Linked DNA regions of Variovorax paradoxus. The protein of the gene in region 2 interacts with the protein of the main gene of each other region in a pairwise test. Links are inferred from orthologs where the notes say so. Each region holds a gene or a part of one and is shown on either strand. Other genes may lie near its edges. The genes, in order: bioB and GOQ09_RS02390.

Evidence for each region.
Region 1: the proteins of GOQ09_RS02390 (region 2) and bioB interact in binary tests that used the Escherichia coli proteins (3 or more experiments, as listed by UniProt). The link is inferred for Variovorax paradoxus from one-to-one orthologs.

Annotation. Positions count from the first base shown.
Region 1 is NZ_CP046622.1:2,392,656-2,398,883, reverse strand. What follows is about bases 1,299-4,298. They hold bioB (biotin synthase BioB), read right to left. Parts: upstream 3,315-4,298; coding sequence 2,283-3,314; downstream 1,299-2,282. Other genes in these bases: accC (acetyl-CoA carboxylase biotin carboxylase subunit), read right to left, coding at 3,314-4,298; GOQ09_RS11275 (VOC family protein), read right to left, coding at 1,798-2,286; GOQ09_RS11280 (Lrp/AsnC family transcriptional regulator), read left to right, coding at 1,311-1,808. Also shown: GOQ09_RS11290 (LysE family translocator), read left to right, coding at 1-267; drug/metabolite exporter YedA, read right to left, coding at 281-1,195; more of accC, read right to left, coding at 4,299-5,362; GOQ09_RS11260 (acyl-CoA carboxylase subunit beta), read right to left, coding at 5,380-6,228. UniProt on the Escherichia coli protein: Catalyzes the conversion of dethiobiotin (DTB) to biotin by the insertion of a sulfur atom into dethiobiotin via a radical-based mechanism.
Region 2 is NZ_CP046622.1:510,301-516,326, forward strand. The notes cover bases 3,229-6,026. They hold GOQ09_RS02390 (class II glutamine amidotransferase), read right to left. Parts: upstream 5,113-6,026; coding sequence 4,345-5,112; downstream 3,229-4,344. Other genes in these bases: GOQ09_RS02385 (TonB-dependent receptor), read right to left, coding at 3,229-4,238; GOQ09_RS02395 (ABC transporter substrate-binding protein), read right to left, coding at 5,163-6,026. In the rest of the region: gshB (glutathione synthase), read left to right, coding at 1-770; GOQ09_RS02380 (PepSY-associated TM helix domain-containing protein), read right to left, coding at 730-2,028; more of GOQ09_RS02385, read right to left, coding at 2,028-3,228.

The DNA.
Region 1 (6,228 bases), 1.9 Mb from region 2 along the record:
CTGTCGAACCCCAAGACGGTGTTGTTCTTCGCGGCCTTTCTGCCGCAGTTCATCGACATCACCAAGCCGCAGGGCATGCAGTACCTTCTGCTGGGCTCGATCTTCGTGGCGCTCGACACCTGCGTGATGCTGGCCTATGCGGCCGCCGGCACGCAAGCCGTGCGCTGGCTCTCGCGGCGCGGCCTCAAGGTGCTGAACCGCAGTTGCGCGGCCGGCATGTGGCTGCTGGCGGCCACGCTGGCCTTCTGGCGCCGTCCGGGCACCTGAAGCAGGCGCGGGCTCAGCCCTTCTGCGGGCGCTTGAAGAGCAACAGCAGCACACCGGCCAGGATGACGGCCACGGCATACCACTCGAAGCGCGTCACGGTTTCGTTGGCAATCCACACGCCCAGCAGCATCGCGATCACCGGATTGACGAAGGTGTAGCTCGCCGCCAGCGCGGCCGGCGCCCTTGCGAGCAGCACCATGTAGGCGTTGAACGCAATCAGCGAACCGAAAACCACGAGGTACAGCCAGGCCCAAACGGCCTCTGGCGCTGGTGGCCAGACCAAGCTCTCGCGAGACACCGCCGCAAGCACCATCAGCACCAGGCCGCCACAGATCATCTCGCTCGCGAACCCCATCGCGCCGGGCGCGAGCGGCAGGCTGCGCTGGCTCAGCACGCTGCCCATCGACCAGCAGATGCAAGCCACGGAAATGGCCAGCAGCCCCGCGGGCGATGACTGGAAGCCGCTGCCCTGCGTCAGCATCAGCACGCCGACCAGCCCAAGCGCGATGCCCATGGCCTCGAGCCGCGTCGGCTTCACGCCCCAGATCAGGTTGAGCAGTGCAATCAGCAACGGCACCACCGCGATGAAGGCCACCACCAGACCCGAGCCGATCGATACCTCGGCATGCGCCGTGCCGCCCATGCCGCCGCCCAGCATCAGCGCCCCTACGACAAGCGCATTGCGCCATTGCAGCGCCGAGGGCCAGGCAGCGCCGCGCCAGCGCATCCACACCGCGAGCATCACGCCCGCAAACAAGAAGCGCGACCCCATCTGCAAGAACGGCGGAAAGCTGATCAGCGCGTACTTGATTGCGAGATAAGTCGAGCCCCAGACCACCCAGGTGGCGGCCAGGCAAAGCCACAGGAGCGGCGGCAGCGTGCTGCGGGAGCCGGATGAGGCTTGGGCGGGAGATGCAAGAGTCGGCATGCGAGGTCTGTCTTGTTGGTATTGGAACCCCATCCATGGTATGAAAGCAAACCCTTCGCAGCCATGCACAACTCATGGTTCTATCTGTTTTGAACCGTCGATTTAAAGGAGTTACATGGACTTCACCTTCAACCCCGCACTGGACGCCCACGACACCCGCATCCTGGCTGAACTGCAGGGCGATGCGCGGCTGACTATGGCCGAGCTGGGCCGCCGCGTGCACCTGAGCCAGCCGGCCGTGACCGAGCGCGTGAAAAAGCTGGAAGCCGCGGGCGTGATCAGCGGCTATCGCGCCACGGTCAACCTCGGCAAGCTGGGCTATGGCATCCGCGCGATCATCCGCGTGGGCCGCGCCGACTACGCGCGCGTGGTAGAGCTGGTGCAGCAGACGCCCGAGTGCGTCAATGCCTACAACGTGACCGGCGACGACAGCTGGATTCTGGAAATTGCGGTCATCGACGTGAGCCACCTCGATGCGGTGGTCACCAAGTTCTGCATCCTCACCGAAACGGCCACCTCGATCATCTTGAACCCGGCCCGCGAGCACCAGCCGATGCTGCCGCCTCAGCGCTCGGACGTGAAGCCGCCGATCAAGAAGGTGCTCAACGCGTAGCGGCCAGCGCGTTGAACGCGGTCACCACCTCGGGTGGCGCCTGCACCATTTCTATCAACACGCCCTCGCCCGCAATCGGAAACTCGTCGTTCGCCTTCGGATGCAGAAAGCAGATGTCGAAGCCGGCCGCGCCCTGGCGAATGCCTCCGGGCGCAAAACGTACACCCTGCGCGGTGAGCCATTCGACGGCCTTGGGCAGGTCGTCGATCCACAGGCCCACATGGTTGAGCGGCGTGGTGTGAACCGCGGGCTTTTTCTCGGGGTCCAACGGCTGCATCAGGTCGACCTCGACCTTGAACGGCCCGCTGCCCATCGAACAGATGTCCTCGTCGACGTTCTCGCGCTCGCTCTTGAAGGTGCCGGTGACCTCGAGCCCCAGCATGTCGACCCAGAGCTTCTGCAGCCGCATCTTGTCGGGCCCGCCGATGGCGATCTGCTGGATGCCCAGCACCTTGAAGGGACGCGGCGCGGCCGTCATGCGCAGGCCCCAGCTTCTTCGGTGGCGGTGGTCCGGCGCGACTGCAGACCCAACTTGCGCAGCAGTTGCACGTCGGCCTCCACGTCGGGGTTGCCGGTCACCAGCAGCTTGTCGCCGTAGAAGATCGAATTGGCACCTGCCATGAAGCACAGCGCCTGCACTGCATCGCCCATTTGCTGGCGGCCTGCCGAGAGCCGCACGCGCGCGGTCGGCATCGTGATGCGCGCCACCGCGATCATGCGCACGAAGTCGAAGGGATCGACCGGCTCGGAATCGGCCAATGGCGTGCCCGGCACGCGCACCAAGCTGTTGATCGGCACCGACTCGGGGTACGGATTCAGGTTGGCCAGTTGCGCGATCAGCCCCGCCCGGTGCACCGGCTGCTCGCCCATGCCGACGATGCCGCCGCAGCACACGCTGATGCCGGCGCTGCGTACATGGGCCAGCGTGTCGAGCCGGTCCTGATAGGTGCGCGTGTCGACAATGTCTGTGTAGTACTCGGGCGCGGTGTCGAGGTTGTGGTTGTAGTAGTCGAGGCCCGCGGCCTTGAGCTGTTGCGCATGATGCGGCTCCAGCATGCCGAGCGTGGCGCAGGTCTGCATGCCCAGGCCCTTCACGGCTTCGACCAGCACAGCCACCTTCTCCACGTCGCGGTCCTTCGGCGCGCGCCATGCGGCGCCCATGCAGAAACGCGTGGCACCGGCATCCTTGGCAGCCTGCGCGGCACGCACCACCTCGTCGACCTCCATGAGCTTCTGCGCCTTCACGCCGGTGTCGAACTCGGCCGACTGCGGGCAGTAGCCGCAGTTCTCCGGGCAGCCGCCAGTCTTGACCGACAGCAGCGTCGCAAGCTCGATGTCGCCCTCGGGGAAGTGCTGGCGGTGCACGGTCTGTGCTTCGAACAGCAGTTCCATCAGCGGCTTGTCGAGGAGCGCCTGAATCGCCTCGACCGACCAAGGTCCCTGCGGCTCCGCGGCCTTGGTGGGGCGGTGTAGCGTGATCGTCTGTTGCAAGTCGTTGGCACCCATCAGTTGAACTCCAGAATGATTTGATCGACAGCGAGCGACTCGCCCTTTTTGGCCGAAATCTTGTCGACCACCCCGTCTTGCGTGGCGAACAGCACGTTTTCCATTTTCATGGCCTCGATCACGGCCAGCTTCTCGCCGGCACGTACCTGCTGGCCCGGCTGCACGGACACCTCGACCAGCAAGCCCGGCATCGGCGACATCAGGAACTTGCTCAGATCGGGTGGCGCCTTGTAGGGCATCAACTCGAGCAGGCGCGCACCCAGCGGCGAGAGCACCATGGCTTCGATCTGCGTGCCGTCGTGCGACACGCGCAGCGCCAGCGGGTTCTTGCCCGCCCCGCGCTCGACCTGTGCGGTGAAGGGCCGGTCGTTCACCATGCCCTGCACGCGGATCGCGCCCAGCGCAAAGCCGCTGTCGATCTTGTAGTTCTTGCCGCCCACGGCAACGGCGCTGGCGCCGGTCTTGCCATGAAAGTCGGTCACCGACACCGGGTGGTGCACATGCTTGCCTTCCGGCCCCAGTTCCACCACCACGAACTGCTCGCCCACCTTCACGCCGTGGCCTTCGAGCTGGCCGCTGATGCCCGAGGCGCGCGCGCGGTAGCGGCGATGCACATAGGCCGCAAGCGCAACAAGAAACGAGGGGTCTGCGTGCGGCACGTCTTCCGCATGGAAGCCCTTGCCGTAGTGCTCGGCAATGAAACCGGTGTTGAAATCGCCCGCCACGAACTTGGGATGCGCGAGCAGCGCCGCCTGGAACGGAATGTTGCTGCTGATGCCGCGGATCACGAAACCGTTGAGCGCCTCGCGCATGCGCGCAATTGCATGCTGCCGGTCCTTGCCGTGCACGATGAGCTTGGCGATCATCGAGTCGTAATACATCGGGATCTCGCCGCCTTCGTACACGCCCGTGTCCACTCGCACGCCGTTCAGGCGCTCGGTGTCGCTCGCGAACATGGTCTCGGCCGGCGGCTGGAACTTCACGAGGCGGCCCGTCGAAGGCAGGAAGTTGCGGAACGGATCTTCGGCGTTGATGCGGCACTCGATCGCCCAACCGTTGCGCTTCACCTCGGCCTGCGTCAGCGGCAGCGCTTCGCCGGCCGCCACGCGGATCATCAGCTCGACCAAGTCGAGCCCGGTGATGCATTCGGTTACCGGATGCTCCACCTGCAGCCGCGTGTTCATCTCCAGAAAATAGAAGCTCTGGTCCTTGCCCACCACAAACTCCACCGTGCCCGCGCTCTGGTACTTCACCGCCTTGGCCAGCTGAACCGCCTGCTCGCCCATCGCCTTGCGCGTGGCATCGCTGATGAAGGGCGAAGGCGCCTCTTCGATCACCTTCTGGTGCCTGCGCTGGATCGAGCACTCGCGCTCGTTCAGGTAGATGACATTGCCATGCGAATCGCCCAGCACCTGGATTTCGATGTGGCGCGGCTCCTCGACGAATTTCTCGATGAACACGCGGTCGTCGCCGAAACTGCTCAGCGCCTCGTTGCGGCACGAGGTAAAGCCCTCGAAGGCTTCCTTGTCGTCGAAGGCCACGCGCAGCCCCTTGCCCCCGCCACCGGCCGACGCCTTGATCATCACCGGGTAGCCGATGTCCTTGGCAATCTCGACGGCGCGCTCGGCCGTTTCAATGGCGTCGTTCCAGCCGGGAATGGTGTTGACCTTGGCCTCATTCGCGAGCTTCTTGGAAGCGATCTTGTCGCCCATGGCGGCAATCGAATAGTGCTTCGGTCCGATGAAGGCAATGCCCTCTTCCTCCACCTTGCGCGCAAAGGCTTCGTTCTCGGACAGGAAACCGTAGCCCGGGTGCACCGCCTCGGCGCCGGTCTGCTTGCAGGCCGCAATGATGCGGTCGGCCTGCAGATAGCTCTCGCGGCTGGGCGCAGCGCCGATGTGCACAGCCTCGTCGGCAAGTTCGACGTGACGTGCTTCCTTATCGGCGTCGGAATAGACGGCGACCGTGAGGATGCCCATCTTCTTGGCCGTTTGAATCACGCGGCAGGCAATCTCCCCGCGGTTTGCGATCAGGATTTTCTTGAACATGTTGTTGTCCTGTGTGCTTACAGCGGAATGTTCCCGTGCTTGCGCCACGGGTTCTCGAGCTTCTTCTCGCGCAGCATCACCAGCGAACGGCAGATACGTTTGCGCGTTTCGTGCGGCAGGATCACGTCGTCGATGTAGCCGCGCGCACCCGCCACATACGGGTTGGCGAAACGCGCCTTGTATTCGGCCTCACGTGCGGCAAGCTTCTCGGGGTCGTTCTTGTCTTCGCGGAAGATGATTTCCACCGCGCCCTTGGCGCCCATCACCGCGATCTCCGCGCGCGGCCAGGCCAGATTGACGTCGCCGCGCAAGTGCTTGGAAGCCATCACGTCGTACGCGCCGCCATAGGCCTTGCGCGTAATGACGGTGATCTTCGGCACGGTGCATTCCGCATACGCGTAGAGCAGCTTGGCGCCGTGCTTGATGATGCCGCCGTACTCCTGCCCCGTGCCGGGCATGAAGCCGGGCACGTCGACAAAGGTGACCACCGGAATATTGAACGCATCACAAAAGCGCACGAAGCGTGCCGCCTTGATGCTGCTCTTGATGTCCAAGCAGCCCGCAAGCACCAGCGGCTGATTGGCGACGATGCCGACCGTCTGCCCTTCCATGCGCGCAAAGCCGATCACGATGTTCTTCGCGTAGTCGGGCTGCAGTTCGAAGAAGTCGCCGTCATCGACCACCTTGAGGATCAGCTCCTTGATGTCGTAGGGCTTGTTCGGGTTGTCGGGCACCAGCGTATCCAGCGAGTAGTCGGGCCGGTCGGCCGGGTCGCCCTGCCCGTTGTTGCCCAGGCGCACCGGCGGTTTTTCGCGGTTGTTGAGCGGCAGGTAGTTGTACAGGCGGCGCAGCATCATGAGCGCCTC
Region 2 (6,026 bases):
ACGCAAGGGACTGGTACCGCGTCGACATCAGCGAGGCCAAGGCGCTGAAGGACTTCGATGCCGTGCTGATGCGCAAGGACCCGCCCTTCGACGCCGAGTACATCTACGCCACGCACCTGCTCGAGCAGGCCGAGCGCGAAGGCGCGCGCGTGGTGAACAAGCCGAGCGCGTTGCGCGACCATCCCGAGAAGCTCGCGATCATGGAGTTTCCGCAGTTCGTCACGCCCACGCTGGTCACGCGCAGCGCGCAGGCCGTGCGCGACTTTCATGCCGAGCATGGCGACATCATCCTGAAGCCGCTCGACGGCATGGGCGGCATGGGCATCTTCCGCGTGAAGCAGGACGCGCTGAACCTGGGCTCCATCGTCGAGACGCTCAACAAGGACGGCGCCGAAACCATCATGGTGCAGCGCTTCGTGCCCGAGGTCGTGCAGGGCGACAAGCGCATCCTGATCATCGCGGGCGAGCCGGCGCCTTTTGTGCTGGCGCGCATTCCGCAAGGCACCGAGGTGCGCGGCAACCTGGCAGCCGGCGGCAAGGGCGTGGCGCAGCCGCTCACGGCGCGCAACCGCGAAATCGCGGAGGCCATTGGCCGGGTGCTCGCGCCGCGCGGGCTGCTCTTGATCGGGCTCGACGTGATCGGCGACTCGGTCACCGAGATCAACGTGACGAGCCCGACCTGCTTTCAGGAGATCACCGAGCAGACCGGCTTCGACGTGCCGAAGATGTTCATCGATGCGCTCGAAGCGCACCTTGCCGCACCACGCTGAGTTCCTCGGGTAGCGCCTCGCGCTCGCGCCGCGCCTGCATCAGCCGCGCGCGCCGCTTGCGCCACCAGATCACGATGCCCGTGACGGACAGGCCCGCCACCGCCAACCCCATGAGCGACATCAGGATGCGTCCGGGCAGCCCCAGGATGCGCCCGCCGTGCAGCGGCAATTGCAGCTGCGCGAACACGTCGGCGGCGGTGCCGTGCCACGGCCGGTTGCTGCTGATGATGTGGCCGTCGCGGCCGTCCAGGTAGAGGTTCGACAGGCCCATGCCGTCGCTGTCGTCGTGCGAGGCGTGGTCGAAGAACGACACGTTGTAGAAGCCGCCGCGCTGGTTGTAGAACACGCCGCCGAGCGGTGTGGTCCAGCCGCGCCGGCGTGCTTCGGCCTCGGCGTCGGCCACGATCTGGCGGAAGCCGATCGTGGGTTCGATGCGCGCGCCCAGCGGCGCGAGCGGCACCAGTGCCGACGGCCCCGGCGTGGTCTTCGACACCAGCGACAGCATCGGGTGGAAGATTTCCTTGTAGAGATTCAGCGAGAACGAGGTGAAGGCGATGATGATGATCAGCACCCATATCCACAGCCCACCCGCGCGGTGCAGGTCGAAGTTGAGCTTGTAGCCGCCGGCCGCCCAGCGCACGGCCCATGCGGGCTTCCAGCGCCGCCACCATTCGCGCGCGCCGCGGTGCTCGGGGTGCGCGGCTTGGCGCTGGCGCCGGGGTGTCGTGAGATAGAGCGCGACGAAGCTGTCGAGCAGCCACACCAGCGCCACCGTGCCCATGATCCCGTGGCCTAGCCGGTCGGTGCCCCAGACGGCCGGCACATGCAGCGTGTAGTGCAGCTTGCGAAGGAAGGGCATCAGCGTCTCGGGCCTGAGCGAGATCGCAGCCGAATCGCGCCGGCCGCGGATCTCGGCCGTCACCGGATCGACGTACACGCGGTTGTAGCCGAGCTGATAAGGCTTGCCCGTGGCGGGATCGGTGCGCGGCTGCACGAAGTAGCCGGCCGCGTGCCCTTCCTCGAAGCCGAGCGGCATGTACGCGACCCGCACGCGCGGGTCGTGCGCCTCTACCGCGGCCGCGAGCTCGAAGGGGTCGCGGAACGGGCCGCGCGAGTCCGTGTCGTAGAGCTCGCTGTTGAGCCAGCCGTCGATCTCGTGGTCCCACGAGATCACGGCGCCGGTCAGGCCCGAGACGATCAGGAACAGTGCAATCGCGAGCCCCGCGAAGCGGTGCACTGCGGTCCAGAAGGCGCGCATCAGAAATCGATGGTGCCGCTCACCGCGAAGGTGCGCGGTGCGCCCAGGACCAGGTAGTTGGAGCCTTGCGTGCCGCCCACCGACGCCCAGTACGACTTGTTGAACAGGTTGTCGATGCGCGCGCGCAGCGTGAGCAGGCGCCCGTTGCCCAGGTCGACCAAGTAGCGCGCGCCGATGTCGAAGCGCGTCCAGCCCGGAATCTGCTGCGTGTTGGCGGCATTGGCGTACTGCTTGGAGGTGTACAGCAGGCGCGCATTCAGCGACAGGTTGCGCACGCCCGGCACGTCCCACTCCGCGCCGAGGTTGGCCTGCTGCTTGGCCACGCCGATGGCGGTGAAGCCGTCGGTCGCACCGCCTTGGGTGTTCTTCTGCTTCGCGTCGAGCAGCGTCAAGCCGCCCAGCAGGCGCAGGCCCTTGGCAGGCTGGCCGAACACCGAGAACTCGAGGCCCTGGTTGCGCTGCTTGCCGTAGAGGCCGTAGGTCTGGCCCTCGTATTGGTAGGTCGGCTGGTCGGTGGTGAAGAAGGCAGCGCTTGCACCGATCGTGCCGCCGTCGTACTTGACGCCGATTTCCTTCTGCTTGGCCTGGTACGGCGCGAACACCTCGCCGGCGTTGGTGACCGGTCGGCTGTTGACGGTGCCGGGTGCCACGTTGCCCTTGACGAGGCCTTCGATGTAGTTCGCGTAGACCGAGGTGCTCGGCGTGACCTTGAACACGATGCCGGCCACCGGCGTGGTCTTGCTCTCGTCGTAGGCGCTCGTTTCCTTGATCGTGTTGTAGGCGAAGCTGGTTTGCTTGATGGTCTGGCGACGCACGCCGAGCGTGACGAGCAGGCGGTCGTCCATGAAGGACATGGTGTCGGCCACCGCAACGCTCGAGGTCTCGATCTTGTCGGTCAGGCGCGGGTCTTCCAGCGTGTTGCCGGTGAAGCCGTTGGCCACCGGGAACGGCGAGGCGTACGGCGCGTAGATGTTGTTGCGCAGGCTGCCGCGCGAGATCGTGTAGGCGTTGTCGCGGTCGTTGCTGTATGTGGCGGCCGAAGCCACCACCGTGTGCTTCACCGGTCCGGTCACGAAATTGCCGCGCACGCCGATCTCGGCGGTGCCGATGCGGTCCTTGCGCGTGTTGCTGAAACGCGTGCCGCTGGTGTTGCCGAACGCGTCGGCGAGCGTCGGGTTCGCCAGCACGTTGTCTTCGTCGCTGCGGCGCACGCCGCCGGCGGCCCAGGCGGTGATGTTGTCGGTGATGTCGACTTCACCGCGGAAGGTGGCGAACTTGTCCTTTTCCTTCGAGTAGGTCCAGGGCTGCGCAAAGTTGGTGCTGGCGTCGGGTGCACGCGGAATCGGCAGCGCCGACGAGGGCGTGAGGCTCGGGCGGCCGTCCTTCAGGTCGTAGTCCTGGTAGCCGAAGTCGGCCGACAGGCGCACGTTGCGGTTGCGCCAGTCCACGCCGACGGCGAAGGCGCTGAGCTGCTGGCTCTCTTTGTGGACGCCGGTTCCGCCTTCCCGGCGCACGGCATTCACGCGCACGCCCAGGCTGTCGTCGGGGCCGAAGCGGCGCGCCAGGTCGAGGTTCACGTAGCCTTGGCCACCGGTTTGCACGCCGAAGCCGACGCGCGTGAGCGGCTCGTTCGGCGCGCGCTTGGGCAGCAGGTTGATTGCGCCGCCGATGCCACTGCCGCCGGGCGCCGCGCCGTTCAGGAAGGTGTTTGCGCCGCGGAACACTTCCACGCGCTCGAAGAATTCAGAGGCGATGTACTGGCGCGGCAGCATGCCGTAGAGGCCGTTGTAGGCCACGTCGTCCGAGTACACGGGGAAGCCGCGCACCACGTAGAGTTCCTGGAAATTGCCGAAGCCGCGCGCCTGGCGCACCGACGGATCGTTGAGCAGCACGTCGGCAACGCTCTTGGCCTGCTGGTCCTGGATGAGCTCGTTGGTGTAGTTGGTGCTCGAGAACGGCGTGCTCATCATGTCCTGGTTGCCCAGGATGCCGACGCGCCCGCCGCGCGCCACCTGGCCGCCGGCGTAAGGCTTGGTCAGGCCTTCGGCCGAGGCGTCGGCGCTGGCTTCGACGGTGACGGTGCCGAGGGTGCCGGCGGCTTCAGCCGGCGCGGCGGTCTGGGCGGAAGCGGCCAATGCGTGAAGTGCGAGCAGCGTGGCGGCAACGGTCGGGCGCAGGCTCGCGCGCAGGAAGGAGGATGAAGAAGACATTGAAAAGTTCGAAAGGGGCGCAAATGAGAAGCATTATTGTTACCCCGTCGAACCGGTTTGCCGATACTTTCTCGCAATGTTGCGAAAAAGTGTCAGTAGAAACGCCTCAGTGCCCGAAGCGTTGCCCGTCCACAAACACGTGCAGCTCGCCCGGCACAAAAGGCGTCCAGCTCTCGTTGCTCGTGAGCGGCGCGGTCACCACCACGGCCACGCGGTCGTTGGGCGTGGTGTGCCGCGCAAAGTCGATCTCGAGGTCTTCGTCCGCGAGCTGCGCGGTCACGAAGGGATGGCGCCGTTCCACGTACCAGAGGTTGGTGGAGGCATGCGCCCAGAGCGCCTGGCCGTTCGAGAGCATGAAGTTGAAGGTGCCGTGGCGCGCGAGCTGCGGCGCCAGTTCGCGCAGCGTGAGCGTGAGCTCCTCGATGCTCGGCACGCCCGCATGCGACTTGGCCAGCTCCTGCATGAGCCAGCAGAAGGCGTGTTCGCTGTCGGTGTTGCCCACGGGATGAAAGTTGCCGTGCAGGCGCGGGCGAAAGTCCTTCAGGTCGCCGTTGTGGGCAAACACCCAGTAGCGGCCCCACAGTTCGCGAACGAAAGGGTGGCAGTTCTGCAGGTTGATGGCGCCCTGCGTGGCCTTGCGGATGTGCGCAATGACGTTGCGGCTCTGGATCGGGTAGCGCCGGATCAGCTCGGCCACGGGCGATTCGCTCGCGGGCATGTGATCGACGAAGTGGCGCAGCCCCCGGTCCTCGAAGAAGGCGATGCCCCAGCCGTCGGCGTGATGGTCGGTGCGGCCGCCGCGCTGGGCAAAGCCCGTAAAGCTGAAGGTCACGTCCGTGGGCGTGTTGCAGTTCATTCCAAGCAGTTGGCACATGGCGCTATTAAAGCGCGAGCGCAGCCGCCGCGGACGAACCCGCCCAACGCTCAGCGAACGAAGCGGCCTTCAGGCGTGACGCGCACCATTTCGATGAAGCGCGAGCCGGTGGTGGCGCCGGTCGAAAAGTCGATGTCCATGCCGGCCAGGCGCAGCTTGAGCGCGCGCAGCGTGGCGTGCAGGCGGGCGCGCGTCAGGTCGCGGCCGGTGCGCTTGATCGCCTCGATCATCACCAGCCCGTTCAGGTAGCCCTCGAAGCTGCCGTAGCCCACCGGCACCTGGGCGCGCTCGGCCAGGCGGCGGTAGTCGCGCGTGACGGCCTCCACCTCGCCCCAGGGGTAGGGCGTGACCTGCGAAATGGCCAGCCCGCCCGCCTGCAGCGGAACCACCTTGGCCGTGACTTCGCCCGAGACGACCGACATGCCGTAGAACATCGGCTTGCTGCCGGCGGCATACATGGCCTTGATCACCTCGCCGGTCACCGTGCCGGCCAGGTACATCAGCACGGCCTGGGGTTGGCTGTCGGCAAGCGTCTTGCCCGCGGCGGCCGAGGTCGAGCCGTCGCCCTTCACCGCCACCACCACCGTGGGCGTCTGCTTGTGGGTGGCCATGGCCGCCTCGATCAGCTTGACCGCCTCGAGGCCGCCGGGGTTGTCCAGGTGGGCGATCGCGATCTTGCTCACGCCAATGGTCGACAGGTGCTCGACCAGTGCTTGCGCCTCGCGGGCGTTGCTGGCGCGCACGAAGTAGGCCGAGCCTGCCACGCGCTCGCGGGCGCTGTCGCCCACGCCGTAGCCGCCCACGCTGGGCGCGCCGCTTTGCTGCAGCAGCTTGGCCGCAGCGGACGTGGTGCCCGAGCCCACGCAGCCGAAGAAGGCGAACACGCGGTGGTCGTTCAGCAGCTTGCCGTAGTT